2 regions of the Microbispora sitophila genome follow, and region 1 is predicted to be linked to the other one. Evidence: riboswitches for the same ligand, from Rfam matches in the RefSeq annotation. Region 1 holds a riboswitch; the other holds the start of a gene.
The links. A riboswitch is a leader RNA that binds a small molecule or an ion and turns the genes downstream of it on or off. The one in region 1 is predicted to bind cobalamin.

Region 1 (12,973 bases):
GGCCGGCGGCTCCGGCCGATAGCCAGCTGCCGATCCCCACGACGGCGGCGATGCCGGCGGCAGCCCACATCAGATCCGACGGCCGGCCCAGGCTCGCCCGGCCCGACTTGCCCCCGATATCCGCCGAGTGCGCGCCCGCGCGGCGGGCCCTGGTTGTGGCCACCTGCTCGCGCCCGACAAGCACGACGATAACGGCGAAGAACAACACGCTGGTCCGGGTGGCGCCGAGACCCAGACCACCGAGCGAGTGGTCCTGGGTGAGCAGATCACCGACCGCGGCGCCCAGCGGGCGGGTCAGGATGTAGGCGGCCCAGAACGCGGCCACCTGCCAGGCCTCGATCCGCCACAGCACCAGCGTGACGAGGAAGGCGCCGCCGAAGATCAGCGCACCGTTGCGGAACCCGAGACTCAACGCCTCGGTGGACAGGTCGCCGGCCGCGGTGCCCAGCGCGAAGGTGGTCAGAATGGCGCCCCAGTAGAACGCTTCCCGCCGGGGCGTGTTGATCGCCGTTATCGACAGAGTCATCTCCTGCCGGTACCAGACGGTGAAAACCACGGCGAGGAGCACCGCGAACAGCGCCGTGCTGACGTACAGACTGACCCCGAGGGTGTCGGTGAGGAAGTCGGTGATCTGCGTCCCCGAGATGCTCACCAGTACCACGGACAGCCAATAGATCCACGGGGTGTAGCGGCGGGTGGAGGCCTGCAGCACCAGGGCCGCTGCCAGGACGACGGACACCAGACCATCGGTCACTACCGGGCCCAGCCCGACATTGACTGACAGGTAGTCCGCGAACGTCTCCCCGACCGTCGTCGAAAGAATCTTGATGACCCAGAAGGTCGCGGTGACCAGGGGCACCTTGTTCGTCATTTGTCGCAGCCGAGGGGGAGCAGAGATGGTTACCATGCGCACGCTCCAGACAGGAAAGTGGACGCCGTCATCGGCAGGGTTCGTTGGTACTGCACCCAGCAGGACTCGCCAGACCAGATGCCGTTCGCGCGAGTAGTGGTAAGCGAGTGGAAGCCGCCTCGTGTTTCTCCGGTGAGCAACTCGATCCGCTTCGCGTCAGGGCGGAGGAAAGTAGCTGAACGACGAGGCTTTCTGGCCGCGGTTCCGGTTTTCTTCACGATCGAGCACCGTGGCGCCTGGCACGAGTGCCGAGCGAGTTGGTCAAGGTGCCCACTCTGACGATGCCCGCCAGGACGCACAGTGTCAGAAAGCACAGTGTCAGGCATTGGCGTGAACGCATGGGGCAACGGTAGGAGGGCGATGATTAACGCCCGCTTAGCGCGAGATAAGCCGCGTTCTTACCCCATGGGTGCCGTTCAGGCCGGCGTCAGCAGTCGCCGGCGGTTGAGGAGGGCCACTCCCAGGGCACACCCGCATCCCAGCGCCACGAAGGCCGTCCACGGCAGCCATCTGTACGGGGATTCCCAGATCAGACCGGTGAGCAGGTTGCCCACGGCGGTCGCGACGCCGGACACGGTCGAATAGAGGCCGTAGTGCGTGGCGACGAGACGCCCGCGCGACAGCCGTACGATGACGTCCATCTCGAACGGGCAGATCAGCATCGTGCCCACGGCCAGTAGGGCCGCGCCGGCCAGCATCGGCAGCATCGCGAGATGTTCGGCCACCTCCTCGTCGAGGACGGAGGGCACGACGGGCTGCGGAAACGCGACCAGAGGCACGAACGCCAGCGCCATCACCACGAGACCGGCCGCCAGGCAGCGCGGCGGTGACCACCGCTTCGCCGCCCACGCACCCACCCGTCCCTGCAACGCGATCGCCAGCACCGCCGACAGCGCGAACAGCTCGCCCATCCCGAAGTCCTGTTCGGGCCCGAGCGTGCGGCCCATGACCAGCGGCACTGTGACGTAGATCTGAAACGGCAGCAGGTACGATCCGGCCATTGCGAGGGAGAAGACGAGGAAGCGGCGATCCCGCAGGACGCTTCGCCATCCGGCGCGGTCCTCCCTGGGGGCCGTGGCGGCGACGGCGGGTAGCGCGACCGCCTGGACCATGGTGAGGACGGCGAACACCGCGGCGGCGACGAGCGCGACCAGGCGGAAGTCCAGCGTGGCCAGCACCAGCCCGGCCAGCGGGCCGAGCAGCAGCCCGGCCTGCCCAGCCACGTTGAAACGGCCGAACAGGATGGTCCTGCGGTCACCGGCGACCGTCGCCAGCATGGTGCGTATCCCCGGGTCGAACAGCGCGCCCGCGAATCCGGTCGCCGCCGAGGCCAGCACCAGCGCCGGCACCCTGTCGGCGAACGCGAGCAGTCCGAACCCCGCGGACCTCAACGCGCAGCCGGTCACGACGGCGGCTCGGCACCCGAACCGGTCGGCCAGATGCCCGCCGACCAGCGCCAGCCCGCGCTGGCTCGCGTTGCGGATCCCCAGGATCAGTCCCACCGCCGACGCGGTCAGGCCGAGGCCGTGTGTGAGGTGCCCCGCGAGGTACGGCATCAGCAGGGTGAAGCCGAACTTGATGGAGAACTGGCTGGTCAGCAGGAGCCGGACAAGATTGCTGTCACTCATAGTGATAGGGAGGTTACTCATCGTTCGGTTAGCGTCCCGCTTACCTTCGCGGGGCCACCATGGGCGGATGAGGTCGTTGCGCAGCCGTCTGCTCACCACGATCACGGGTGTGGCCGTGCTGGCCGTCTCCTTGTTCGCGGTGCCGCTGGCCGTGGCCGTCGCCCGGCTCTACCACGACGGAGCGATCGAGTCACTGGAAATGGAGGCGACGTGGGTGGCCTCCACCTTCTCCGGCCCCGCCCCGGTTTCGCTCCCCACCGGTCTTCCCTCCGATATGACCGTCGGCGTCTACACGACAGATGGACGGCGGATCCTGGGCTCGGGCCCTGCCCGGTCGCCGCTCAAAGAGGGTGTCGAGGGTGATGCCCTCATCGCCACCGCGCCCATCCCGTTCGACGAGACGCCGGGGGTGGTGAGGGTCGCCACCTCGTACGACACGGTGGTCGGCAAGACGCACATCGCGTGGCTCGTCATGGCCGGGCTGGCCGTATTCGTGATCGGGTTGGCCGTCGCGTTCGCACGGCGTCAGTCGGCGAGGCTCGCCGCGCCGCTGGAGGATCTGACACGTTCCGCGCAGGCCCTCGGTGACGGCGACTTCACGATCCGGGCGCCGCGATCCAATGTGCGGGAGGCCGACCAGGCCGGGCTCGCGCTGGAAGCCACCGCCCGCAGGCTCGGTGACGTGCTCGATCGTGAGCGCGCCTTCAGCGCCAACGTCTCCCACCAGCTCCGCACCCAGCTCACCGGGATGATGCTCGGGCTGGAGGCGGCCCTGGCCCGGCCGGACGCCGCCCTCGCCGACGCCGTCCACACCGCTCTCGGGCGAGGCGAGCGGCTGCAGACCGTGATCGACGACCTCGTGCGGCTCACTCGTGACAACCGGACCGGGTCGGCGCCGCTCGACGTCCCCGCCGTGCTCGATGAAGTCAGGGAGTGCTGGCAGGGCCCGCTCGCCGCCCAGGGGCGCCGGCTGACGGTCAGCGTGCCGGATGACCTGCCCCCCGTCGACGCCTCCGCCGCGGCGGTGCGGCAGATCTTGCGCGTGCTGCTCGACAACGCTCTGGTCCACGGCGAGGGCGAGGTCACCGTCGAGGCGACGGACCTCGCCGACGGCATCGCGATCGAGGTCGCCGACCGCGGGCCGGGAGTCCGCGAGGGTGTGGACGTGTTCGCCCGGCGCGCGGCCGACGGGCACGGCATCGGCCTGGCGCTGGCCCGCTCACTGGCTGAGGCCGAGGCGGGCCGCCTGGTCCTGCGCAGGACCGCTCCGCCGGTCTTCAGCCTTCTGCTGTCTCCGGCAGCTCATACCGGTAGCCCCGTCCCCGTACCGTGACGATCCGCTGCGGATCCTCGCCGTGATCGATGAGTTTGCGGCGGAGCGCGAACACGTGCACGTCGAGCGTCTTGGTCGGCCCGAACCAGTTGACGTCCCACACCTCGTCCATCAAATCCTCGCGGGAGACGACCTCACCGGCGCGGGATGCCAGCGCCGTCAGCAGGTCGAACTCCTTGGGCCGCAGCGCCACCTCGTCGCCCGCGACGTACGCCCTGCGAGCCGGCAGGTCGAGACTGAGCCGCCCCACCTTCAAGGTCCGATCGTCGTCCCGAGGCGCCGCCTGACGACGCAAATGGGCTCGAATCCTGGCCAGCAGCTCGGTCAGCCGGAACGGCTTGGTCAGATAGTCGTCCGCCCCCGCGTCGAGCGCCACGACCACCTCGAACTCCTCGGTGCGCGCAGTCAGCACCACGATCACCGCCTGCGGCAGAACCGCCCGCAACCGGCGGCACACGGTGACACCGTCATCGTCCGGCAGCCCCAGGTCCAGCAGCACCAGATCGGGCATCACCGCAACGCCCAGATCGAGCGCCCTCGCCCCCGTGGCCGCGAGGTCGGTGCGGTAGCCCGCGACGGTCAGCACCGACTCCAGCTCCGGCCCGATCACCGGATCGTCCTCCACCACAAGCACCCGTGCCATGCACCCAGCCTTACACCATGTCAGACGCCGATGAACTCCAACAGCAGGTGTAGGTCATCCAGGGCGGCTCTGCCGACAGTTCGTGTTCGATGACGACCAGGTCGTCATGGGCGGGCATACAGGCGGCCCGCTGGGCCGCGGCGGCCAGTGAGCGGGCGCGGGTCCACAGCATGCGGCCGGCGGCGAGTACGGCACCGCCGAGCAGAAGACCTGCGACCACGGCGACCGACGCCTGGGTGGGGTCGTCCCGCTGGACGGTGTTGACAGACCAGTGCCCGAGGTCGGCGTCAGCCCTCGTAGGGCTGCATCAATGCCGAGCAGCTCTACCAGGAGATCAAGACCATGGGCTACCGCGGCAAGGCCACCATGGTGCGCCAGCTCGTGCGGCCCTGGAGGTCTCAGACCACCTTGCCCTGCCGCCGCCATCCCCGCCGACCGTCCGCCAGGCCACCGGCTGGTTCCTCCGCCACCCCGACACCCTCGAGGTCGACGAGCACCAGCACCTGCAGACCTTTGCAGACGCCTGTCCGGGGGCGCGTCGCGCCGGTAGCGCTGCCCCCAGTTCCCGCCTCGTTGTCGTCCTTCGAGTGCAGGCGGGCGGCGTACGGGACTGCGGGTTCCGGTTGCTGCGGCGATCACCTTCATCGCTACCGCATGGTTTTGGTCAGGCGGTAGCGCGAGGGCGGGATGCCGTACCTATCGAGGAAGTTCTGACGGAGGCTTTCCGTCGTGCCGAAGCCGCAACGGGCCGCGATGGCGGCCATGGGCAGGGAGGTGGAGACGAGGAGATGGGCGGCGGCCTCGGTGCGGGCCCGGCGTACGAACCGGCCCGGGCTCTGGCCCAGGTGCCTGAGGAACAGGCGGGTGAGATGCCGCTCGCTCACGCCCGCATCGGCCGCCAGGGAGGCCGTGGTCAGGTCGCCGTCCAGGTGGCCCGTGATGTGGTCCACGACGCGCTTGACCAGGCTGTCGCTTGGCGGCGGGCCTTCTGTGAACATACTCATCTGGGCCTGGTTGCCGGGTCGCTGCAGGTAGGCCACCAGGTAGCGGGCCACCTCCCGGGCGAGCGGGGTCCCGTGATCCTCTTCGATGAAAGCGAGGGTGAGGTCGAGGGCGCTTGTGACCCCGGCGGCCGTGACGATGTTGCCGTCGCGGATGAAGATCGGCTCAGCGTCGACGGTGATTTCCGGGTGACGGGTGGCGAGCACGTACCCGTACTTCCAGTGAGTGGTGGCCCGACGCCCGTCGAGCAGGCCCGCGGCGGCCAGTACCGCCGCGCCCGTGCACACCGAGGCGACGCGGCGACTCTCCCGGGCCAGGCGGCGGACGTGGCCGACGATCACTTGGCTGGCGGCGGCGTCTTCGTGCCCGATTCCTCCCGACACCACGAGTGTGTCCAGCGGTCCGGTGATGTGCTCGAGGGCCTGCTGCCCCTGCAGCGTCAACCCGCTCGCGCACGTGATGGGCAGGCCTGACGGGGTGGCCAGGCACACGTCGTAGAGCGGTACGGCGCCGTGCAGGTTCGCCATTATCAGGCTGGACGTCACGCATGAAATGTCCAGCAACTCCGCCGCATGGTATCCGAGCACGACCACACGTCGTTGCGTCATGGCATGACTCTACGTCGGAAAGACACACAGCCAAGACTTCCGGACCTGTTACCGGCGCCCTCATTGGCGCTTTCTCAAGCCGCCGGGAGAGTTGAGCCAGGCCTCGGACGGAGCCCAATACGCGCCCTGGTGCCGAGTCTCTGGAATGGGAATTCCAAAACCCTCCGAGAAAGGACCGAAATGTCAGCTGAGTCGCGATTCCAGGTAAGCACTGGATCCGCACGCCGCGCTCTTCGTTCGAGTGTCGCCGCCGCGCTGGGACTGGCCGTACTCCTCATCGGCCCTCCTGCTGCCGCAGCGCAGGGCGACCCGATCGCGGATGCGCTCGCCCGAGTGGCGGACGGTACCTACACGAACGAGGATCTGGAGTTGCTCAAATCCGATCCGGAGATCGCCGCGCAGGTCCCGGATCCCACGAAGCCTGACGAGTCCAGTACATCCACGAACGACGACGCGAGCACGCACGCCATTTGCGGTGCGTACGCGGACGTCTGGTTCCGCAAGCGGAGCCTGCTCGGGTCGACCATATACGTGTGGCATCACCGCGTCGTCTACTGCCGCGACGGCTCTCGGGTGACCTCCTGGCAGAATCGCTACGACTACCTGAGCGATGCTCAGAGCATGGTTTATATGCGGGAGTTGCAGGTCAACCAAGCGGGTGGGATCGGGACGACATCGGCATGGTCGCATCTGCAGCGCCATCTGGAGTACTGCGTGATCAAGTACGGATGCTATGCCAGCATGAAGCCGTGGTCGCGTATCACCGTCCACGGGAACGCGACGTACAGCTACACGGGTTCGGCGGGATGAGCCGGCGATCGTCCGGGCGCGACGGGGTGAGCGTCCGGCTCTGAGCGGCGCTCCTGGCGGAATCGCGACCGGTCAGGACATCAGGCGCAGGTGAACGCCGGCTGCCTTTGTTCGCTTTGCAGCGGACCTCGGCAGCCGGCGTTTCCGCTCGTCCCGGGAATGCTCCGCGCCGACGTCAGCCGGCTTTCGAGGAAGCTAACGGCGGCCCGGAGGACTCGCCGTGGTCGGTGTGGCCGGCGCCGGTTAGCGGCCGAGGGCGGGTAAGGTCGGCCCACTGCAACGGCCACGGCGGGTACGTGGACTCGCTGGGGTGGTGCTCGTTGCAGCGACTACGGTGCCCGTGATGGAACTGGAGCGTGGCCAGGCGAGGAAACAGAGCGCCTCGGCGGTCTGCGCGGGCTGGGCCACCCGGCCGAGCATGGGTGGGGTCATGTCCGCACGATGCACGCGAGGAGCGCCAGCTTGTCGGCACTGTCGGTGCCGGGGTCCGGGTGGAGGACGACGAGTGTCTGGCCTGTCGCGCCGCTGACGCCCAATCTCTCCCGGTTCAGCCACAGGCCACCGACCTGGGGGTGGTCGATGTGCTTGGGTGTGCCTTCGCACGTGTTCACGTCGTGGCGGGCCCAGAGCCTGCTGAAGCGAGGGCTGGCGAGGGAGAGTTCGCCGACGAGTTCGATGAATCGGGGGTCGTCGGTGTCGGTGCCGACGGACTCGCGGAAGCCGGCGACCATGCCCTGTGCGGCGTCCTCCCAGTCCGGGTAGAGGGCCTGCTCGGCGGGGTCCAGGAACACGTCCCGCAGGCGGTTGCCCCCCGCCACGAGTCGCGGCGACAGAGCGGTCGCCAGCGCATTGGCGGCGAGGACGTCGAAGTAGCGGCCCTCGACGTACGCGGGGAGCGGGAGCGTGGCGACGAGCTTGGCGATGCCGGGAGGGACGGTTTCCTTCCGGGGCCGCCGTCGCCGCCGGGGTTTTCCCGCTCCAAGGCGTAGCAGGTAGGCCGTCGCGTCGTCGTCGAGCAGCAGCACGCGGGCGAGGGACTCGAGGACCTGCGCGGAGGGGTTGCGGTCGCGGCCCTGTTCCAGGCGCAGGTAGTAGTCGGCGCTGATGCCGGCGAGCATCGCGACCTCCTCCCGGCGCAGGCCCGGCACGCGCCGTACGCCCACGGAGGGGATGCCGGCCTGTTCAGGAGTGACGAGCTCCCGGCGGGCGCGTACGTAATCGCCCAGAAGGTTGGATTCGTCGCTCATGTCCTCACTGTAATTCGCGCACTTTCGTCGTGCCTGGTCCTGTCACCCCCAGGATCGTGGGGGCTCTGGCTCTGTCGGCGGGTGAGCGGAAACCTCACTTCCCGGGACGAACGCCGGCGAAATCGGCTGGTGGTCCCTTCGGCAAACGAGGAGCTACACCATGTCAACATTTCTGCTCGTACACGGGGCCTGGCACAGCGGGCAGTGCTGGGAGCGGGTGGTCCCGTTGCTGGCATCGGCCGGGCATCGGGTGGTCGCGCCGTCGCTGACCGGCTTCGGCGACAAGGCGCATCTGCTCGGCCCCGAGGTAGGGCTGGACACGCACGTCGACGACATCGTCAGGCTGATCACCGAGGAGGACCTCGCCGACGTGATCCTGGTGGGCCACAGCTACGCCGGGCTGGTCATCTCGTCCGCCGCCAACCGGATCCCGGATCGGATCGCCCATCTGGTCTATCTCGACGCGATGGTCCCGGAGGACGGCGAGAGCGCGGTCGATGTGCATCCCATGACCCAGGCCCTCATCGACCGCGCCGCGGAGTCCGAGGTCGGCTGGCGGATCCCGCCGATGCCCGAGTTGCCGCCGCCCCTGGGCCTGTTCGGGGTCACCGACCCGGCGGACATGGCGTGGCTGCGGACGATGTTGTCGGATCAGCCGGTGCTCTGCTTGCGGCAACCGGTCCGGCTGGACAACCCGGCCGTGCACACGATTCCGCGGACGCACATCCACTGCGTCGCCGGCGTGCCGGAGGGCATCGAGCGGCGGCCCGTCCCGGCGATACAGCCCAACGGCAGCCCGGCACAGGTGTGGGAACTGGAGACGGGCCACGACTGCATGATCACCATGCCGGCCGAGCTCACCGAACTGCTGCTCAAGCTGGGCTGACCCGCCCGTTCGAGCCGCGCGGGCCGCTTCCGGCAGCCCCGGCCCGGGTCGGTGTGGTCACTCACCCTGCGCCTGACGTGCGGCCTGCTCGGTGACGCGTTCGATGGCCTGTACGGCGACGTCGGGCTGGTCGACGTAGATGTAGTGGCCGCTGTTCTTGGCCGTGCTCAGCTTGCTGTCGCTGGACAGCGCGAGCCACTTGTGCTGGCCCGCGGCCCACGCCTTCTCCAGGCGCGGCCCGTACTTGGGGACGGCCGCGAGGTACTGCTTGCCGTGCTGGATCACCTCCACCGGGATGTTCCCGGCGGAACGGACCTCGCCGTCGGTGACGACGAGCTTCTCCGGGTTCTCACCCTTGAACACCGCGAGGTTCTGTGCGCGCAACTCGGCCGCCGGGCCCGTGGCGGACTCGGGGATCGCCTTCGTGATGTCGTCCAGCATGGTGGACGGGGTGGCGTCCATCAGGACCAGCCCCTTGACCCTGTCCTGGTGGTCGGGCGCGTACCTGGCGGCGATCAGCCCGCCCAGCGAGTGCCCGGCCAGGACGACCGGGCCGTCGCCGGCGACGCGGTCGAGCACCCCGGTCAGGATCTTCCCGGTGCTGGAGAAGCTCTGCGGGCCCTCGGGCTGGTCGCTCGCGCCCGCGCCGAGCCGGTCGTAGGAACAGACCCGGTTCTGCTTGCTCAGCGTCTTCTGGATGGCGGCCAGCTTGTCCAGCCCATCACCTGCCCCGTGCATCAGGATGATGACCGGCCTGCCCTTCTCCGGGGTGCCCGAACAGGACACGTTCACCGACCGGCCCGCGACATCGATCTTCTCGGTCCCGGAGATCGGGGCGGCATCGGCCGTCCGCGTGGCGGGGGCGAGGGGATCCCAGTTCTCCAGCGAGTCGCCGTCGCAGCCCGCAACCGCCACACCGAGCACGGTGCAGCACAGCGCGGCCACAACGGGTGTCTTGATCCTGCCGAGCATGAGGTCCTCCAGTGAGGGGGTCGACGCCGGGGTGATGATGCGCACGGCGGTGTAGCGGGAGAAGTGAACGGGGCGCCGTGGCTGCGTCGTAACGCTACGGATCGGGGCGGTCCGGGATCGTCCCCGCACGGTGGACATTCGCCGGTAGCTCGCGCGGGGGACAAGCGTGGTCTGCCGGGGAGGGCCCGGGGCCCTTCTTGCCGGACACACACCGGGTGCGTTACCAGTGTGACGCGACATGTTGGGTGTGACTTTTCCTCGCCCCCTATATATGGTGGTCGCTGCAGCTGGTTCGTCCGTCCATCCAGGGCGGCCGAGGCAAGAGGGAACCCGGTGGGAGTCCGGGACTGCCCCGCAGCGGTGAGTGGGAACGACCGTTGTCACACGCACTGGATCCGGCCTACGAGCGGATCTGGGAAGCGACAACCAGTAGGCAATGCGGCAACCTGGCCGCGCCGCCCACGAGTCCGAAGACCTGCCAGCGCGCCGCGCACCGCGTGAACGGGTGTGCGGCTGGTCGGAGGCCGCGCGGGACGGCCGATGGCTCTGGCGCGCCGCTTTCGCGTGCTCGCGCCGGCATGCCTCCTGCGCGCTGCCTCGGACCTTGGGGACCGAGCGCGAGGAGAGAGCTGTGACGGTCACAGGGGTGTCACCGGACGGGGTGTCGTCGGTGGACGCCGAGCGGCAGGTGTCGATGCCGCGACGAGTGCAGATGCACGTACGCAAGCGCAACGGGGCGAGCGAGCCGGTCGACGTCAACAAGATCGTCCGAGCGGTGGAGCGCTGGGCGGACGATCTCACCGACGTCGATCCGCTCCGTGTGGCGACCAAGACGATCAGCGGCCTGTACGACGGGGCCACCACCGCCGAGCTGGATCGGCTGTCCATCCAGACCGCGGCGGAGATGATCGGCGAGGAGCCGCAGTACTCGCGGCTGGCCGCCCGGCTGCTGGCCGGCTACATCGACAAGGAGGTCCGCGGCCAGGGAGTGGCCTCCTTCAGCCAGGCGATCCGGCTGGGACACGCACAGGGGCTGATCGGCGATGCCACGGCCGACTTCGTGGCCGCGAACGCCCGCAAGCTCGACGACGCGATCGACCCCAGGGGCGACCTCCGGTTCGAGTACTTCGGCCTGCGCACGGTGTACGACCGTTACCTGCTGCGCCATCCCTCCACCCGGCTGGTGCTGGAGACCCCGCAGTATTGGCTGCTGCGCGTGGCGTGCGGCCTGGCGACCACACCGGCCGAGGCGATCGGGTTCTACCGGCTGATGTCGTCGCTGGCCTACCTGCCCAGCTCGCCGACGCTGTTCAACTCGGGGACGCGGCACACCCAGATGTCCTCCTGCTACCTGGTCGACTCCCCACGCGACGAGCTGGGCTCGATCTACGAGCGGTACGCGCAGGTGGCGCACCTGTCGAAGTTCGCCGGAGGGATCGGCATCTCCTGGTCGCGGGTGCGTTCGCGGGGGGCGCTCATCCGGGGCACGAACGGGCACTCCAACGGCATCGTGCCGTGGCTGCGCACCCTCGACGCGTCGGTGGCCGCCGTCAACCAGGGCGGCCGCCGCAAGGGCGCGGCCTGCGTCTACCTGGAGACCTGGCACCCCGACATCGAGGAGTTCCTCGAACTGCGCGACAACACCGGCGAGGACGCCCGCCGCACCCACAACCTCAACCTCGCCAACTGGATCCCGGACGAGTTCATGCGGCGGGTCGAAGCCGACGCGATGTGGTCGCTGTTCGACCCGGACGAGGTCCCGGAGCTGCCCGATCTGTGGGGAGAGGACTTCGACGCCGCCTACCGTGCGGCCGAGGCCGCCGGCCGGTACGTCCGTCAGGTCAAGGCCAGGGACCTGTACGGCAAGATGATGCGCACGCTGGCCCAGACCGGCAACGGCTGGATGGCCTTCAAAGACGCGTCCAACCGGCTGTGCAACCAGACCGCCGAGCCCGGCAACGTGGTGCACCTGTCCAACCTGTGCACGGAGATCCTCGAGGTGTCCAGCGACACGGAGACCGCCGTGTGCAACCTCGGCTCGGTCAACCTCGCCGCGCACCTCGCCACGCACCGGGCCGGAACCGAGATGGACTGGGAGCGGCTGCGCGCCACCGTGCGCACCGCGGTCACCTTCCTCGACCGCGTCATCGACATCAACTACTACCCGAGCCCGCAGGCCGCGGCCAGCAACCCCCGCTGGCGCCCCGTCGGCCTCGGCGTGATGGGCCTCCAGGACGTCTTCTTCGCGCTTCGGATGCCGTTCGACTCTCCCCAGGCGAAGGACCTGTCCACCCGCATCGCCGAGGAGATCTATCTGACGGCGTTGGAGACCTCGGCAGACCTGGCCGCGAAGGCGGGCCCTCATCCGGCCTTCCAGCAGACCTGGGCCGCCCGCGGGCTCCTGCAGCCCGACCTGTGGAAGGTCACCGGTGCTCAGGACGAGCGCTGGACGGCGCTTCGTGAGCGGATCGCCGAGCACGGGCTGCGCAACTCACTGCTCATCGCGATCGCGCCCACCGCGACCATCGCGTCCATCGCCGGCTGCTACGAGTGCATCGAGCCGCAGGTGTCCAACCTCTTCAAGCGCGAGACCCTCAGCGGCGAGTTCCTCCAGATCAACAGCGCGCTCGTGGCGGAGTTGAAGGCGCGCGGCCTGTGGAACGAGGAGATCAGGACCGCCATCAAGCGGGCCGACGGCTCGGTCCAGGGGATCGAGGCACTCCCGGCGGAGCTGCGCGAGCTGTTCCGCACGGCGTGGGAGCTGCCGCAGCGAGCGCTCATCGACATGGCCGCCGCGCGGGCGCCGTACATCGATCAGAGCCAGTCGCTCAACCTGTTCATGAGCGCGCCGACCATCGACAAGCTCTCCTCGATGTACCTGTACGCCTGGAAGAGCGGCCTGAAGACCACCTACTACCTGCGGTCGCGTCCCGC
Region 2 (17,485 bases), on a different contig from region 1:
GCCGTCTTCGGCGCGGACGCGGAACTGGTAGGAGCCGGAAGTGAACGTCCCCGGCGCGACGCCGGCGCTGAACACCGTGCCGCTGGGCCAGATGGGTGTCGTCTTCCGGATCAGCGGCTCCTGTCCCGGGTGGCCGATCTCGAAGGTCGCGCTCAGGTTCGGATAGGTGACGCCGATGATGGCGGGAGTCGGGGAGGCGGCGAAGCTCAGCATGTCACCGGTTCGCGCGACGGGCGCGCCGCTCACGGCGCGGCAGGCCTGGAATCCGGAGTAGGGGCCGGTGGAGATGCGCAGCGAGTCGGGGACGCCCGGGGCAGACGCCGTGCCGGAGGTGTCGACGGTGAACGCACACCAGGGCAGCCAGTCCGACACCGCCGCCCCGTCCTCGGCCCGCGCCCGCACCCGGTAGGCGCCGTCGGTCAACACTCCGTCGGGCGCTTGGAAGGTCGCGCCCGAGCCGGCGAAGGCCACGCTCTGGGTGAGGACCGTCTCACCGCTCGATCGCGACAGCTCGAAGACCGCCCGCAGGTTCGGCCGATCCGTGTTGTAGGCGGGGGCACCGCTGCTGACGCCGAAGACAGGGCGGGTGCTCCGCACAAGTGGCGTCGTCGTGTCCTGGCAGAACTGCGGGGCCAGCTCAGGAGAGGTCACCACGTACAGGCCTGCCGGCGGATGCGGTGCCGGCGAATCCGCGGGCGTCGGCGTGGGGGTCGGGGTCGGCGTGGGGGTCGGCGTGGGGGTCGGGGTCGGCTTGCCCGGCCGCTTGTTGGTCGCTCTGCCGGGCGGCTGATACGCCGGGTCCGGGGAGGTCTCCGAGTACCCGTACGAGGCGGGTGACATGGCGATCGACGCGTTGGTCCGGCTGGCGGCCTCGACGGACACGGCGGGCGCGAGGACCGCCGCGGTCATCACGGCCAGCAGGACCGCGAGCCGGCGGCGCCGGCCCGCGGGCTGGTGATCGGGCGGCAGGGCGTGGTGCCTTCGGTTCATGACTTTGTCTCCGTTCGCGAGCGGGAGGGTGGCCCGCGAACGCGATTAGACATTCCCGCCGGACCCGGGTCACTGGATGACGGGCAACCGTAAGAAGTCCTTCATATCTTGGGGGCACGGACGGGCGGGCGCGATGCGGGCAGGGCGCGAGCGCTGTCACGACGCGACCGCTCGCACCCGCTCTCGGCGGTGCTCTCGGGCGTCACTAACGTTGTGCCTCATGCAGGAGATGGTCGCGCGGCCCTTGGGCGGCCGCCTTCAGGTCACCCCGATAGGTCTAGGGCTCGCCGCGCTCGGCCGTCCCGCGTACATCACGCTCGGCCGGGACGAGGACTTCGGCGGCGACCGCGACGTGGCGGCGCTGCGGGCGCGCACCTGGGAGGTGCTGGACGCCGCCAGGGCGGCGGGCGTTCGCTACTTCGACGCGGCCCGCTCCTACGGCCTGGCGGAGGAGTTCCTCGCGGGCTGGCTGGCCGACCGGGGCATCCGGCCCGGCGAGGTCGAGATCGGGTCGAAGTGGGGGTACGAGTACGTCGGCGGCTGGCGGATGGAGGCCGACCGCCACGAGGAGAAGGACCTGTCGGCCGCGCGGCTGCGCCGCCAGCTCGGCGAGACCCGGGAGCTGCTCGGCGACCACTTGTCGCTCTACCAGATCCATTCCGCCACGGTCGAGAGCGGAGTGCTCGACGACGAGGAGGTCCTCGGCGAGCTGCGCGCCCTGCGCGCCGAGGGCGTCGCCGTCGGCCTGTCCACCACCGGGCCAGGCCAGGCCGCGACGATCGACAGGGCGGTCGCGACCGGGCTCTTCGACACCGTGCAGTCCACCTGGAACCTGCTGGAGCGCTCGGCGGGCGAGGCCCTGGCCCGGGCTCACGCGGCCGGCCTGGGCGTGATCGTCAAGGAGGGCGTGGCCAACGGCAGGCTGACCGCCCGTGGCGCGCCACCGGCCCTGGCTCTCGCCGCACGCGAACGCGGCGTCACCCCCGACGCCCTGGCGCTCGCCGCCGTGCTCGCCCGCCCGTGGGCGGGCGTCGTGCTGAGCGGCGCGGCCACGACCACCCAGCTCGCCGAGAACCTGGCGGCGCTCGCCGTCACCTGGGACGACAAGGCCGAGGAGGCGCTCGCCGATCTGGTGGAGGACGCCGAGACCTACTGGGCCCGCCGCACCGCCCTCCCCTGGACCTGACAGAGCTCGAGTGATGCAGCGCCGCACCCCGGTACGGTCGGCCTTGCCTCACGAGTTCACTGCTGGGTGGTCTGGCTGCGATCGATGATGTCCAGAACGGCGTCCCTGATCTGGCAGAAGACGGCGACGGTGTCGTCGGCGGCCGCGGTGACGGCCTGCTCGGCGGGCACGGCCGCGGGTTCGAGAAGCAGGGCCACAGTGTCGGCGAGGACGTCGCCGGGGTCGCCGGCGCTGGGCGGGGCGGAGTCCGGGTCGGACATGGCGAGACCGAAGCCGGCGAGTACGGCGTGCATGGCGTAGGACTGGTCGGCCAGCGGGCGGTCCTCACGGAGTAGTCCGTGCCGGCGCAGGATAGGCATGACCGCCTGGCACATGGCACTGGGCTGCGCGCGGTCGAACAGGTCGCGGTCGCCTGCCTGCTCGGTGAGCAGCCGCAGCAGGTCGGTGTCCTTGGTGGTGAGGCGGCGCGCCAGCGGAGATCGCAGCCCGGTGCGGATCAGCAGCGGGGCCAGGTTGCGCGGCAGAACGGCGGCTGGGTCGGCGGTGATGCGGGCGATGACCTCCTCCAGGAAGGCCAGCAGTTCGCGGGCGAACAACCCGAGGATGAGGCCCTCCTTGGTGGGCCAGTACAGGTAAACGGTGCCCTTGCCGACCCCGGCCGCTGTGGCGATCTCGCTGACGGTGACCTTGCGCACGCCGTGATCGGCCACCAGCTGGCGCGCACTGTCCAGGATGCGGGCGGCTTTGTGCGAGTGGTGTCCGACCAACTGGCTCACCGTGCTGTCCTCCATGGCCGTGCTGTCGGGGGTGCTGCTGTCAGGTTCGGTACCGGTCAGGGGAGCGCGACGTCGATGTTCTTGGCACGCATGTCCTTGTTGTTGAACATTTTCCTGCCCATGACCTTTCCGACGCCCGGCATCCGCATCAGACGCATCATCCCGCTTCGCAAGAGCTGCTCCTTGCGGTCATGCGGGGTGAAGATGCGCCGTCCGGGCAAAGCGCTTTCCTGCTGCAGGTGGATGAACGGCCTCATCCGCGCCTCCCAGGCCCGCAACGCCCCGGGCACGTCACCGGGATGGCGCTGCACCATGGTGCCCAGCAGTTCGCCGCCGGCCATGCCGCTGGAGGCGCCCATGCCCGCGTACAGGGTGACGCACCAGGCGGAGTCGCCTATCAGGACGACCCGGCCGCGGTGCCAGCGGGGCATTTTGACCTGCTGCACTGAGTCGAACAGCGCGTCGGGTGCCTGCTCGTAGCGCTTCAGCAGCCCTTCCAGCAGGGGTCCGGTCGGTTCGGGACCGTAGGCGGCGCGGATGGATTCGATGGGCGGGCGGCGGAACTCGGCGTCGATGTCGTCGGTGCGGTAGGAGAACAGCAGGCTCGGGGCGTGGTCGGCGAACGGGAAGGCCCACACTGAACGGCCCGGCTCGGCGAGAACCAGGCCCTCGTGCAGGCCGAAGCCGTCGATCGGGCCGTCCAGCACGGTGGCGCCGACCATGTAGTTCAGCGGGTGAAGGTACTCCTCGGGACCGAAGACGAGCCTGCGCACCGTCGAACGCATGCCGTCGGTGCCGATCACCAGGTCGAAGCGTTCGGTCACGGTGGTGTCCGCGGCCGTGTCGTGCAGCGTCACCTCCGCCGCGGCGTCGTCCTGCGCGATGCGGGTGGGCACGGTGGAGTAGCGGATCTCCACGTCGTCCGGCAACGCCGCGAACAAGCCCTGCTCCACATCGCCGCGCAGCAGCGGCCGGGGGCCCCCGGCCATGGCGAAGGGGTTCATGCCGGGACGGCGGCGCCCCGCGCGGTCCACCTCGTAGCTGGTGACATGGGGCCCGCTGCGGTCGCCGATGGCCTCCAGCACGCCCAGCCGCCGGGCCGAGGCGATGCCGGTGCCGAACAACATGATGAAGTATCCGCCGGAGCGGCGCGCGGGCGCCCGTTCCACCACCACCGGCTCCCACCCGACCTGGCGCAGCCGCAACGCGGTGGCGATGCCGGCGATCCCCAGTCCGACCACCAGCGCCCGGCCGCCGGGCCTGCCGACGTTCGACATGACGGCTCCTCTCATTGGGGTTCCAGCCCATCCTAGAGACAAACTGACCAAATTGGTTCTTTTGGTCAGTCGAACGTGGGCTGGAAGATCCCACTCCTGTCAGGTGAGGAACTCGCCGTCCTTGAGCTCCAGAACGCGGTCGGCCAGGCCGACGAGGGCCGCGTCGTGCGTGGCCACCAGCGCGGTGACGCCCTCGCCGCGGACGAGCACCCGGAGCAGCTCCATGATCTGGCGGGCGGTCTGGGAGTCGAGCTGACCGGTCGGCTCGTCGGCGAGCAGCAGGCGGGGCCGGTTGGCCAGGGCCCTGGCGATGGCCACGCGCTGCTGCTGGCCGCCCGACAGCTCGTACGGCCGCTGCTCGGCCTGGTCGGACAGCCCGACCAGGGACAGCAGCACCTTGACCCGATCCTCCCTGTCCCTGGCGGGAACCCGCGCCAGCCGCAGCGGCACGCCCACGTTCTCGGCGGCCGACAGCACCGGGATCAGCCGGAACGACTGGAAGACGAACCCGACGACGTCGCGGCGCAGCCGCAGCAGGCCCTCCTCGGGCAGCTCCGGCACCGGCTGCCCGGCCACCCGCACCCGCCCCTCGTCGGGCCGGTCCAGGCCGCCGACCAGGTTGAGCAGCGTCGTCTTGCCCGCGCCGGAACGCCCGCGGATCGCGACCAGCTCGCCGGGATGAGCCTCGAAGGAGACCCCTCTCAGGGCTCGCACGCCCTTGGGGTAGGTCTTGCGCAGGTCCTCGACGACGACCAGGGGCTCACTCATTCGTCTCTTCCTCCACCCCCGAGGGCCAGACCCCGATGTGGTCGCGTTCGAGCTCCAGGCGCACCCGGTGCTCCATGGACAGGGCGTTGATGAACTCCCTCGGCAGTTGCAGGCGCCCGGCCCGGTCCAGCACCGCGTACTCCTCGGCGACCACCCTCCCGTCGGAGGAGGTGCGGCGGAACGTCTCGCTGGAGGTGCGGCCGTCCCGGATGCCGATGGTCCGGTCGACCTGCTCCGACACCATCGGGTCGTGCGTCACGACGACGGTCGTGACGCCGAGCTCGCGGTTGGCGTGGCGCAGCACGCCGAAGACCGTCTCGGCGTTCTCGCTGTCCAGCTCCCCGGTGGGCTCGTCGGCGAGCACCACCTCGGGCGCGTTGGCCAGTGCCACGGCCACCGCCACCCGCTGCTGCTCGCCACCGGACATCTCGCCGGGCCGCCGGTCGGCGCGGTCGGCCATCCCGGTCAGCTCCAGCAGCTCGTCCGTACGGGACGACCTGGCCCGCCGGGACGTGCCGCCCGCCAGCCGCATGGGGAGCATGACGTTCTCCCGCGCGGTGAGGTAGGGCAGCAGGTTGCGGGCGGTCTGCTGCCAGACGAAGCCCACGACCGAGCGCCGGTAGCGGAGGCGGTCGCGCGGGGTCATGGACAGCAGGTCGATCCCGGCGACCCGGGCCAGCCCGGCCGTCGGCACGTCGAGCCCCGAAAGGATGTTGAGCAGCGTCGACTTGCCCGAGCCCGAGGCCCCGACGATCGCCACCAGCTCACCCCTGCCGATGAGCAGGTCGAGGCCCTGCAGGGCGACCACCTCGACCGCGGCGGAGCCCTCGGTCTTGTAGATCCGCACGAGGTTGTCGCACAGGACGTGGGCGTCCGCGCCGAACGCGGGACCGCCCCGCGTGGCCCGGGCCTCCAGGTCAGCCAGCGTGTCCACGGCTTCCTCCCAGATAAGCGCCCGCGAGGGCGACGGCGGCGACCCCGGCGGCCAGAGCGGCGGCCAGGGCAGCGGGCAGGACGGGCAGGGCCGCGCCTGCCGCCAGGGCGCCGGGGCGCCCGCCCGCGTACGCCGACAGGTCGATTCCGGCCCCGAGCAGCGCGGGCATGGCCAGACCGGCCGCCAGCCCGGCGACGGCCGTCAGTACGAGCAGCGGGGCCGCCTCCAGGACGGTGATCAGTCCGGCCTGCCTGCGAGTGAGGCCGAGAGCCCGCAGCAGCCCGAGATCTTCCGCCCGCCGGGCCGCCCCTCCGGTCAGGGCGATCGCGACGGCCGCCAGCGCGTACGCGGCCAGCGCCGCGGCGGCGACCCGCAGCGCGGCGGTCAGCGCCGCCGTCAGCGGCGTCCCGGTGATCTCGGCGAGCGCGCCCGCCACGGTGGTCATGCGCGCGCCGGACGGCAGCAGCGGCCTGACCGCACCGGCGTCTCCCGCGATCAGCAGCGTGTTGACGTGCTCGGGGGCCGCGGGGAGGACGATGAGGGCGCCGTCGCCCGCCTGCACCCCCGGCATCGCGTCGACCGTCCCCGCAGGGGTGACCGTCATCCGCGCGGGCCAGCCGATCTCGAAGCTCCGCATGGCGGACAGGTCGTGCGACACCAGCGCGCCCGTCGCCCGCGCCGGGCGGTCGGGCAGGCGCAGGGGGCTGCCCGCGACCAGCCGGCGGTAGGCGTCGAGATCGACCGCGACGACCGTGGCCGGCCGCCCCTCGAAGCCCACCTCGGCGACCGTCGTCCCGACCGCGGCCGGGACGACGGCCCTGACGCCCGGCGCGTGGACGATCTGTTCCACCGTCTCCGGGGGAATGCCCTGGGCGCGCTCCACCCTGATCTCGGCGCCGGTCCGCTCCCACGCCGTCTGCCGCTGCGCCGACTCCAGACCTCCGACGGTGGCCATGCCGTACGCCGCCAGCGCGACGGCCGGCAGCAGCGTCAACACCGGCAGCGCGGCGCCCGGCACGGCTCGGGCGGCGGCGAGCCCGAGGAACGGAACGGCGGCGGTGCGCCGGGCGGCGGCCCGGAAGGCCAGGTGGATCACGGCGGGGCCGGCGCGCAGCACCGCCAGCGCGGCGGCCAGTGCCAGCAGCACGGGCGCCAGCGCGAGGAACACGTCGCCGGTGCCGAGGCCGCGGGTGCGCAGGAGATGAAGGCTCGCCACGGCGACCACGAGCACCAGGATCTCCATCACGATCCGGCGGGCCGCGCTCCCGGTCAGCCGTCCTTGGGCCCGCCCTCTCGGGGACCGCCGTCGTGAGGACTGGCGCAGCGCGACGGCGACGCAGGCGATCGCGACGGTCCCCGCCGCCGGCACGGCCGGTCCCAGCCGCGCGGCCGCCGTCGGAGCGCCCGGCACGAAGCCCGCGGCCACCTGGCCCGCCACCGCCGCCGGCACCGCCGCGAGCGCGACCGCTCCCCCGCAGGCGAGCACGACCTGGGCCAGGGACGCGCCGCGGGCGCGCATCAGCAGCAGGTCGCCGTGCACCCGCCGGACGAGCAGCAGCACGGCCAGGGCCGTGGTGCCCAGGCACACGACGGCCAGCCCGCTCAGGAACACCGTGATCAGCGCGCGGGTGAGGGCCAGCCGGTCCAGGTACTCCTTCAGGATGCGGTCGAACCCGGTCGACAGGACGAGTTCGAGGTCCTGCCTGCCCAGGCGGCGGCCGAACTCCTCCGTGGCGGCCAGCACGTCCTCCGCGTTTCCCGCGGTGATCCGGTCCGGTGCCGGAGTGACGACCCATCGGTAGACCATCGGCAGGTCGGCGCCCGCGAGGCTGTCGCCGTCGGTGAGCGCGGTGACGATCAGGTCGTCCTCCGTGGCGAGCGGCACGCGCTGGTGGATGACGTAGGTGAGTTCCGGCTCGACGGCCCAGAACCGGTCGGCGGGACGCACCGGCTCGAACAGGCCGGTGACCTTCGCGTTCACCGCGCCGAGGCGGAGCGTGTCGCCCGTCTTGATCGACATCTCCGTGGCGGCGACGGCGGGGACGGCCACCTCGAGACCCGTGCCCGAGCCGGGGCCCGGGGGGCCGCCCTCGACGTACCGCACCCGCCGGTCCGCCCCGGACACCCACTTCAACGTGAGATACCGGTGTGTCTGCTCGTTGATCAGCATCGGCGGGGCTGTGACGTCGAAGTGCGGGGCGGGGTCGGCGACCTCCCGCAGCGCCGGGGGGAACAACGCGCGCCAGGCGGTGTCCGCCTGGGCCACCTCGGCCGTCGTCCGCATCGGCGTCAGGTCGAAGCGCCGGGTGAACTGGACCCCCAGCGACGCCGTGGCGGGCGGGGCGGAGCCGATGACCGACCTGGCCCCCGCGTCGAGGGAGGACTCGACCATCCGGGGCAGGGCCGAGACGACCAGGGCGGCGCCGAACACCAGCGCGGCCAGCAGCGCCGCCACACCTTTGTGCACACCCAGAAGCCGGATCACGACGCTTCCCCCGCACGCAGCGCGGCGGCCGGCTCGCGGCGGTGCAGCGACCGCGCGAGCCCGGCGACGATCACGAGGAGCACCGCGAGGACCGCGGCGGCCAGCGCCGCCACCTGAGGCCACGGAACGTGGAGCACCACGGGCAGCCCGCCCGCGGTCGCGTATCCGGCGGTCACCATCGGCGGCACCACCGCGGCGGAGACGGCCACGGCGAGCGCCACTCCACCCGCCAGCGACAGCCCGATGACGAACGACTGCTCGGCCGCCAGCAGGCCGAACGTCTGCCGGGAGCTCACGCCGAGCGCGCCGAGCACGGCGAACTCACCCCTGCGCTCGCGCGCCGCGACCGCCGCGTTGACCAAGAATCCCAGCACGGCGAACGCCAGCGCCGCCGCGAAGCCGAGCAGCAGCGCACCCTGCAGACCGGCCGCCGTGGGGTCGTCCCTGAAGCCGGCGGTGAGCGCGGCCACGTCGACGACGTCCCCGCGGCCTCGCCCGGAGGCGGCCAGTAGGGCGGCTCGTACGGCGGCGGCCCGCGCGGTGTCGTGCCCGTCGGCGGCCAGCCACCACTCCGTCACCGGCCACTGCGCGCCCTTCGCGCCCGCCGCCCGCAGCGCCGCAAGGTCGGCGAGCAGGGCCGGGGTGCCCTCCGGCGTGCCGGGCATCGCCGCGACGACACCCACCACTGTGATCGGTATCGTCGCCGTGCCGGCCGTGATCCGTACGGCGTCCGAAAGGCCGGGGGTCACCACGACCGGAAGCGGCTGTCCGGCGGACCCGGCGATCCGGGACGCCAGGGTGGCCGGCGACAGCTCCGACAGGTCGGGGCGCAGCAGCAGGACGCGGCCCAGGTGCGCCGCGTCCGCGGCGATCAGGGTGGCGTCCGCGCCGTCCGCGACGACCGTGGCGCGGTGCGCGGGCACGGCCGCCGTGACTCCCGGCAGCGTGGTGAAGGTTCGCGCGTCGTCCCCCGGGAGGGCCGGGACGCGCAGGCCGGCGCCGGCGAGATGCCGGGCCCGGTCCTCCTGGGCGCCGCGCCAGGTCGCGGCGGTGGTCAAAGACAGCACGCCGATCGCCATCGCCATCGTCAGCAGCAGCGCCGGACCCGAGTAGCGGGCCGGACGCCGGCTCACCTGCCGGGCGGCCAGGGCCGGCCCGAACCCGGGGCGCCGCCGCGTCGCCCGCTCGGCGACCCTGGCGACGGCGGGCACCAGCCGCAGGGCGGCCATCCCGCCGCAGAGCAGGGCGAGCGCCGGGCCCGCCCCGACGAGCGGGTCGAGCCCGAGCTCGCCGCCGAGGCGCGTCGTCTCCGCCGCGTCCTGGCCGCGCAGGCGCCAGACGGCGAGCGCCGCCAGGACGAGCAGCGCCAGGTCGGCCCCGGCCCGCTGGACCAGGCCCGGCCGGTCGGCGCGCCCGCGCGCCGCCTGCTCCTCGACGTACGTGCGGCGGGCGGCGAGCAGGGGCGGGGCGGCCAGCATGGCGGCGCAGGCGAGCGCGACCGCCGCCGCGACCGCGAACGTGGCTCCGTCGGGCGTGCGGGGCGGTTCCACGCCGGTGGCCTCGATCCAGGGGAACGCGCTCACCAGCCGCAGGAGAAGGGGCGCGAGGAACGGCGCCGCGGGCGCGCAGGGCAGCGCGATCAGCAGCGACTCCCCGGCCGCCATGGCGGCGAGCCGCGGCGATCCGCCGCCCCTCGACCGCAGCAGGGCCGTCTCCATCCGGCGGTGCTCGGCGAGCAGCCGCGCGGTCAGCGCCAGCGCGTACGCGCCCAGCACCAGCAGTTGCAGCACCGGCACCAGCATGGTCGAGCGGGCGACCAGGGCCCCGCGATCGAGCCGCAGCAGCGTGCCGGAGAGCGTCTCGGTGACCGTGCACCGGGGACAGCCGGCCCGCACGGCGGCGGAGGCCCCGGCGACCGACGCCGAGAACGGCCGGAGCCGGTCGGGGGAAAGCCGGCGCAGGTCGGGTTCGGCGAGCCAGCGGGCCGACAGACCGGTCGCGAACCGGCCGAGGAAGGCGCCGGCCGGCACGACCAGGGGTCCGCGGGAGGTGAAGTCGCCGGTTTGCGTGCCGTAGCGCAGCAGTTCCTCCCCCTTCCAGCGCGGGTCGTCGGGGTCGCGCAGCCGGAAGACGCCGGCGACGCGCACACGGGCCGGTTCGCCGTCCAGGCGTCCGACGACGGTGAACTCGTCGCCGGTGGACACGCCGATCGCCCGCGCGGCCGGCTCGGACAACGCCACCTCCACCATCGCCGTCTTCGTCTCGGCGGGCCAGCGCCCGCTCACCAGGTCCGTCTGGCCGTCCAGTCCTTCGTACGTGGCGAACCGGGTCAGGACGGGCTGATCACCGCGGTCCTGTCCCTTCCACGCGTAGGAGGCGGACTCGACGCGCACGGCGACCCGTACGGGCACCTCCCGGTGGGCGTGGGCGATCCCCACGCGGACGGCCCGGTCGATCTCGGCGAAGTCCCCGGCCGTGACCGAGGAGGTGACGACGGTGGCGGTGGCGGCGAGCGGAGCCGTGTCCAGGGCCCGCCGCACGCCGGCCTGGGTCGCCGACCCCGCGTGCAGCAGGAGAGCCGAGATCGCCGTGGTCGCGAGCAGGATGGAGCCGAACGCGGCGGCCAGCAGCAGAGGCTCGGCCAGCGCACGCCGGACCACCAGCGGCAGCCGCACGCGCACCATCCTCACCATCCAGGCCTCACCATCCGGGCCTCACCACGTTCATCACGGCATCATGACAAGCATGATCGAGAAGCACCAGCGTTCCGTTCATCTAAGGTGAGGGGAAACCGGGCCGAGGAGGGCTGCATGCCTGCGGTGGGGCCGTTACTCACGGGAGATCCGGCCGAGATCGGCGGCTGCCGGCTGGAGGGCCGCCTCGGCGCGGGCGGCCAGGGAGTGGTCTACCTCGGCCGTACGGCCGAGGGCACGCCCGTGGCGGTCAAGCTGCTGCATGAGGGCTGGTCGGGGGACGAGGACGCGCGCCGCCGCTTCGCGCGGGAGATCGCCGCCGCGCGGCGGGTCGCGCCGTTCTGCGTGGCTCGAGTGCTCGACTTCGACCTGGACGGCCCACGGCCCTACGTGGTGAGCGAGTACGTGGAGGGCCCCACGCTGCAGCGGGCGGGACGGCGGTCCGGGCCCGCCCTGCACCGGCTGGCCGTGGCGACCGCGACCGCGCTCGCCGCCGTGCACCAGGCCGGGATCGTCCACCGCGATTTCAAGCCCGCCAACGTGCTGCTGGGTCCCGACGGTCCGAGGGTCGTCGACTTCGGGGTCGCCCGCCATCTCGGCGCGACCACGGCGAGCGGCGGTATCGTCGGCACGCCCGCCTACATGGCGCCCGAGCAGATCGCCGGCGAGCCGCCCACGCCGGCCTGGGACGTGTTCGCGTGGGGCTGCGTGATGGTGTTCGCCGCCACCGGCAGGCCGCCGTTCGGCGACGACGCGCTGCCCGCCGTGCTGAACCGCGTGCTCACGAAGGAGCCCGACCTCGGCGACCTGGAAGAGCCGTTGCGCTCCATCGTCGCGCTGGCCCTGCGCAAGGACCCCGCGCAGCGCCCGGACATCCTCGACATCACGATGCGGCTGCTCGCCGCGGTGCCGGAGGGGACCGCCGGGGACGTCCCGGCCGTGCTCACCGCCGCACCGCATCCCATCTATCCGGAGCCGGACACCGTCCCCTCGCGGCGGGGCTCCGGCCGCCGCCGGGGGCTGCTCGCGGGGGCCGCGGTCACCCTCGCGGCCGCGGCGACCGGGGCCGTGCTGCTGTCCGTGCCGCCGTCCGAAGGCGTCGCCGACGGTGACACGCGGCACGCGGCGGCCACCGTCGCGCCGACCCCCTCGCCCACTCCGGCGCCCACCACCACGCCCACACGGACGTCCACTCCGGCGCCCGCCACGCGGGTGCCGCTGCGCTTCTCCGCACGCTTCGCCGGCGTCTGGCGCGGCAGGGTGGACTACGACCCCGGCGCGTACGACACGCTCGTGCTGACCGTGCCGAAGGGCGGCGACACCGTCACCGAGCGGTTCGTCGACTACCACTGCACGGGCAGGTCCAGGCTCCAGGTGGTCAGCGGGACGACGGTGCGGCTGAAGCGGGTGTCGATGCGGGGCAACTGCGTGCGCAACGGCACGATCTACCTCACCGTCCACGACAACGGGACGATGACCTTCGACTACAACGGGCACGGCGAGAACGCGGTGACGAAGAACGAGCCGTTCTACATGATCGCCACACTCACGCGCAGGTAACCGAAGCACACGTAGCGTTTCCGCTATATCAGACAGACCACACTTGCGGGACATCCGGCACAAAGGTGTATGTTGACCACCGCAAGCGACGGACGCGGAGGAAGCCGGTGTGAATCCGGCGCGGTCCCGCCACTGTCACCGGGGAGCGACCCTCACCCACGCCACTGCCCAGCACGGGCGGGAAGGCTGAGGCGAGCGCCGATCCGGGAGCCAGGATACTCCGGCCGTCGGACCTTCTACCGGGGGCGCGGACACCCCCAGGGGGGACATGCCATGGCCCGGACAGGCCTGCGCAGACGCGCCTCACTGCCGGTATCGCGCTCCACCTCCTGACGTGGCGCCCGGCGGCGGCCTGCTCGTGGCGGGCACGACCTCCGACGCGGGAAAGAGCGTGCTGGTGGCCGGCCTGTGCCGATGGCTGGCCCGGCGCGGCGTACGGGTCGCGCCGTTCAAGGCGCAGAACATGGCGCTCAACTCGATGGTCACCGCCGACGGCGGCGAGATCGGACGGGCCCAGGCGATGCAGGCCGCGGCGGCCCGGGTCGAGCCCGAGGCCGCGATGAACCCGGTGCTGATCAAACCCGCCGGGGAGCGGCACTCCCACGTGGTCGTGCTCGGCCGCGCGCACGCCGACGTGGACGCCCTGTCCTACCGCGACCACAAGATGCGCCTGCTCGACGTCGCCCTCGACGCGTTGGACGGCCTGCGCCGCCGCTACGACGTGGTGATCTGCGAGGGCGCCGGCAGCCCCGCCGAGGTCAACCTGCGCGACCGCGACATCGCCAACATGGGCCTCGCCCGAGCGGCCGGCCTGCCCGCGCTCGTCGTCGGCGACATCGACAGGGGCGGCGTGCTCGCGCACTTCGCCGGCACCCTCGCCGTGCTGGACCGGCACGACCAGCGGCACATCGCCGGGTTCGTGGTCAACAAGTTCCGCGGCGACCTCGCGCTGCTGCGGCCGGGCCTCGACTGGCTGACGAAGGCGACCGGGCGGCCGTGCCTCGGCGTGCTGCCGTGGCGCTCCGGCCTGTGGCTCGACGTGGAGGACTCCCTCGACCTCGACAGCCGTCCCGGTTTGCTCACCCCGCCGGTCGGACGTGACGTGCTGCGCGTGGCGCTGGTGCGGCTGCCGCGCATGTCCAACGTGACCGACGCCGACGCGCTGGCCGCCGAGGCGGGGGTGAGCGTGCGCCTGGTCACCACCCCCGCCGAACTCGCCGACGCCGACCTCGTCGTGCTGCCCGGCACCCGCGCCACCGTCGGCGACCTCGCCTGGCTGCGTGAGCGGGGCCTGGACGAGGCGCTGCGCCGCCGCGCCGCCGACGGGCGCCCGGTGCTCGGGATCTGCGGCGGCTACCAGATGCTCGGCACGGTCATCGACGACGACGTGGAGAGCCGCGCGGGCCGGGTGCCCGGTCTGGGGCTGCTGCCGGCCCGCACGGCGTACGCGCCGGACAAGGTGCTCGCGCTCGCGGAGGGCGAGTGGCGCGGCCACGCGGTCGCGGGCTACCAGATCCACCACGGCCGGGTCACCGCCGAGGGCGGCGAGCCCTTCCTCGACGGCTGCCGGGTGGGGCCGGTGTGGGGCACGACCTGGCACGGCCTGTTCGAGCGCGACGGTTTCCGCCGGGCCTTCCTCGCCGAGGTCGCCGCCGCCGCCGGCCGGGCCTGGCTGCCGGGGACCGGCACGTTCGCCGCGCACCGGGAGTCCCGCCTCGACGCCCTGGGCGGCCTGGTGGAGGAGCACCTGGACACCGAGGCGGTGTGGCGGCTGATCGAGCGCGGCGCGCCCCCCGGCCTGCCCACTGCCGAGATCACCTTGCGGGAGGCGCGCCCATGACGATACTGCTGCTGTCCACCGCCGACACCGAGCTGCTCGCCGCGACCCGCAGCGGGGCGGGCTGGCGGGTCGCCAACCCCGCGCGTACGGCCGCCGAGGACGTGCCCGCCCTGGTGGACGGCGTGGACGCCGTCGTCGTCCGGCTGCTCGGGGGCAGGCGCTCGTGGCCCGAGGGACTCGACGCCGTGCTGGCGGCCGGGCGGCCCACGGTCGTGCTCGGCGGCGAGCAGGCCCCGGACGCCGCGCTGATGGCCCTGTCCACCGTGCCGTCGGGGGTCGCCGCGCAGGCGCTCGCCTATCTCGCCGAGGGCGGCCCGGACAACCTGACGGAGCTGCGCCGCTTCCTGTCCGACACGCTCCTGCTGACCGGCGAGGGCTTCGCGCCGCCCCGGCCCACCCCCGAGTTCGGCGTGCGGCCCGGCCGGGTCCGCCGGGAGGGCCGCCCGCTGGTCGGGGTGGTCTACTACCGGGCGCACGAGCTGTCGGGCAACACGGCGTTCCTCGACGCGCTGTGCGACGCGGTCGAGGCGGCGGGCGCCGACGTGCTGCCGGTCTTCTGCGGGTCGCTGCGCGGGGCCGGTGACGACCTGCTCGGACTTCTCCGGCCGGTGGACGCTCTCGTCGTCACCGTGCTGGCCGCGGGCGGGGCGGTCGCCGCCGCCGCGAGCGCCGGGGGCGACGAGGACGCCTGGGACGCCGGGGCACTGGCCTCCCTCGACGTGCCGGTGCTGCAGGCCCTGTGCCTGACCACCTCCCGCGCCGTGTGGGCGGACTCCGACGCCGGGCTGTCCCCGATGGACGCCGCGATGCAGGTCGCGGTGCCCGAGTTCGACGGCCGCCTCGTCACCGTGCCGTTCTCGTTCAAGGAGGACGGGCCCGACGGCGTGCCGGTCTACGTCGCCGACCCCGAGCGCTGCGCCCGCGTGGCCGCGCTCGCGGTCGCGCACGCCCGGCTGCGCCACGTGCCCAACGCCCGCAAGCGCCTGGCGATCGTGCTGTCGTCCTATCCCACCCGGCACTCCCGGGTCGGCAACGCCGTCGGGCTCGACACCCCCGCCTCCGCCGTCGTCCTGCTGCGTGCCCTGCGCGCGGCCGGCTACGACGTGGGCGACGCGCCGGACGACGGCGACGCGCTGATCCACGCCCTGATCGCAGCCGGCGGGCACGACGTGGAGTGGCTCACCGAGGAACAGATCGAGGCCGCCCCGGCCCGCGTGCCGCTGCGCGCCTACCAGGAGTGGTTCGCCGGGCTGCCCGCCGACCTGCGCGAGGCGGTGACCGGGCACTGGGGGCCGCCGCCGGGCGCGCTCTACGTCGACGGGACCGACATCGTGCTCGCCGCGCTGCGGTTCGGCAACGTCATGCTCGCCATCCAGCCGCCCCGGGGGTTCGGCGAGAACCCGGTCGCCATCTATCACGACCCCGACCTGCCGCCGAGCCACCACTACCTCGCGGCGTACTGGTGGCTGGCCCGCGAGTTCGGCGCGCACGCGGTCGTCCACCTCGGCAAGCACGGCACGCTGGAGTGGCTGCCGGGCAAGGGGCTCGGGCTGTCGGCGTCCTGCGCGCCCGACGCCGCGCTCGGCGCGCTGCCGCTGGTCTACCCGTTCATCGTCAACGACCCCGGCGAGGGCACCCAGGCCAAGCGCCGGGCGCACGCGACCGTCGTGGACCACCTGATCCCGCCGATGGCCAGGGCCGACTCCTACGGCGACCTCGCCCGGCTCGAGCAGTTGCTGGACGAGCACGCCACGGTCGCCGCCCTCGACCCGGCCAAGCTGCCGGCCGTACGGGCGCGGATCTGGACCCTCGTTCAGGCCGCCCAGCTCCACCACGACCTGCACGTGGACGAGCGGCCGCGGGATGCGGAGTTCGACGACTTCCTGCTGCACGTGGACGGCTACCTCTGCGAGATCAAGGACGCGCAGATCCGCGACGGCCTCCACGTGCTGGGCCAAGTCCACACCGGGGAGGCCCGAGTCAACCTGGTGCTCGCCGTGCTGCGCGCCCGCCAGGTCTGGGCCGGGGCCGCCGGGGCCCTGCCCGGCCTGCGCGAGGCCCTGGGGCTCCACGACGACGGCACGAGCCTCCCCGGTACGGCCGAGGTGGACGCGTTCGAGGCCGAGGCTCGGCGGCTGGTCCAGGCCATGGAGGACCACGGCTGGGACCCCGCGGCGGCCGGCGCGGTCACGGACCTGCCAGAGGTCGCCCGGGTGCTGCGCTTCGCCGCGACCGAGGTCGTGCCCCGGCTCGACCGGACGACGGACGAGGTGGCACACGTGCTGCACGCGCTCGACGGCGGCTACGTCCCGGCCGGGCCGTCCGGGTCGCCCACGCGCGGGCTGGTCAACGTGCTGCCGACCGGGCGCAACTTCTACTCCGTGGATCCCAAGGCCATCCCGTCGCGGCTGGCCTGGGAGACCGGCTCGGCGCTCGCGGCCTCGCTGGTCGAGCGCTACCGCGCCGACACCGGGGAGTGGCCGCGCACGGTCGGGCTCACGGTCTGGGGCACCAGCGCGATGCGCACCCAGGGCGACGACATCGCCGAGATCATGGCGCTGCTCGGCGTGCGGCCCGAGTGGGACGACGCCTCCCGCCGGGTGACCGGCTTCGAGGTCGTGCCGGCCGAGGAGCTGGGCCGCCCCCGGGTGGACGTGGTGGTGCGCATCAGCGGCTTCTTCCGTGACGCGTTCCCCCACGTCGTGGCGCTGCTCGACGAGGCCGTCCGCACGGTCGCGGCGCTGGACGAGCCCGCCGAGGTCAACCCGCTGCGCGCGCACGTGCGCGCCGACCTCGCCCGGCACGGCGACGAGCGCCGCGCCACCAGCCGTGTCTTCGGCTCCAAGCCCGGCGCGTACGGCGCGGGCCTGCTGCCGCTCATCGACGCCCGCAACTGGCGCGACGACGCCGACCTCGCCGAGGTGTACGCGGTGTGGGGCGGCTACGCGTACGGCAGGGGCCTCGACGGCCGGGAGG

Region 2: linked by a shared signal. The riboswitch ahead of IL992_RS20925 (cobyric acid synthase) and the one ahead of IL992_RS14465 (ribonucleoside-diphosphate reductase subunit alpha) in region 1 are both predicted to bind cobalamin.

Annotation. Positions count from the first base shown of each region.
Region 1 is NZ_JADBGC010000007.1:95,754-108,726, reverse strand. Features, by position in the region: gene IL992_RS14515 (COG4705 family protein) at 1-871, opposite strand, end outside; gene IL992_RS14510 (MFS transporter) at 1,327-2,538, opposite strand; gene IL992_RS14505 (HAMP domain-containing sensor histidine kinase) at 2,606-3,871, shown strand; gene IL992_RS14500 (response regulator transcription factor) at 3,816-4,514, opposite strand; gene IL992_RS14495 (hypothetical protein) at 4,525-4,734, opposite strand; gene IL992_RS14490 (GlxA family transcriptional regulator) at 5,162-6,124, opposite strand; gene IL992_RS14485 (hypothetical protein) at 6,305-6,934, shown strand; gene IL992_RS14480 (helix-turn-helix domain-containing protein) at 7,363-8,181, opposite strand; gene IL992_RS14475 (alpha/beta fold hydrolase) at 8,342-9,067, shown strand; gene IL992_RS14470 (alpha/beta fold hydrolase) at 9,125-10,084, opposite strand; cobalamin riboswitch at 10,310-10,536, shown strand; gene IL992_RS14465 (ribonucleoside-diphosphate reductase subunit alpha) at 10,671-12,973, shown strand, end outside.
Region 2 is NZ_JADBGC010000011.1:1,306-18,790, forward strand. Features, by position in the region: gene IL992_RS20880 (hypothetical protein) at 1-990, opposite strand, end outside; gene IL992_RS20885 (aldo/keto reductase) at 1,211-2,176, shown strand; gene IL992_RS20890 (TetR/AcrR family transcriptional regulator) at 2,233-2,952, opposite strand; gene IL992_RS20895 (FAD-dependent monooxygenase) at 3,009-4,229, opposite strand; gene IL992_RS20900 (ABC transporter ATP-binding protein) at 4,329-4,997, opposite strand; gene IL992_RS20905 (ABC transporter ATP-binding protein) at 4,990-5,931, opposite strand; gene IL992_RS20910 (FtsX-like permease family protein) at 5,915-8,416, opposite strand; gene IL992_RS20915 (FtsX-like permease family protein) at 8,413-11,109, opposite strand; gene IL992_RS46330 (serine/threonine-protein kinase) at 11,227-12,669, shown strand; cobalamin riboswitch at 12,767-12,890, shown strand; gene IL992_RS20925 (cobyric acid synthase) at 13,004-14,509, shown strand; gene cobN (cobaltochelatase subunit CobN) at 14,506-17,485, shown strand, end outside.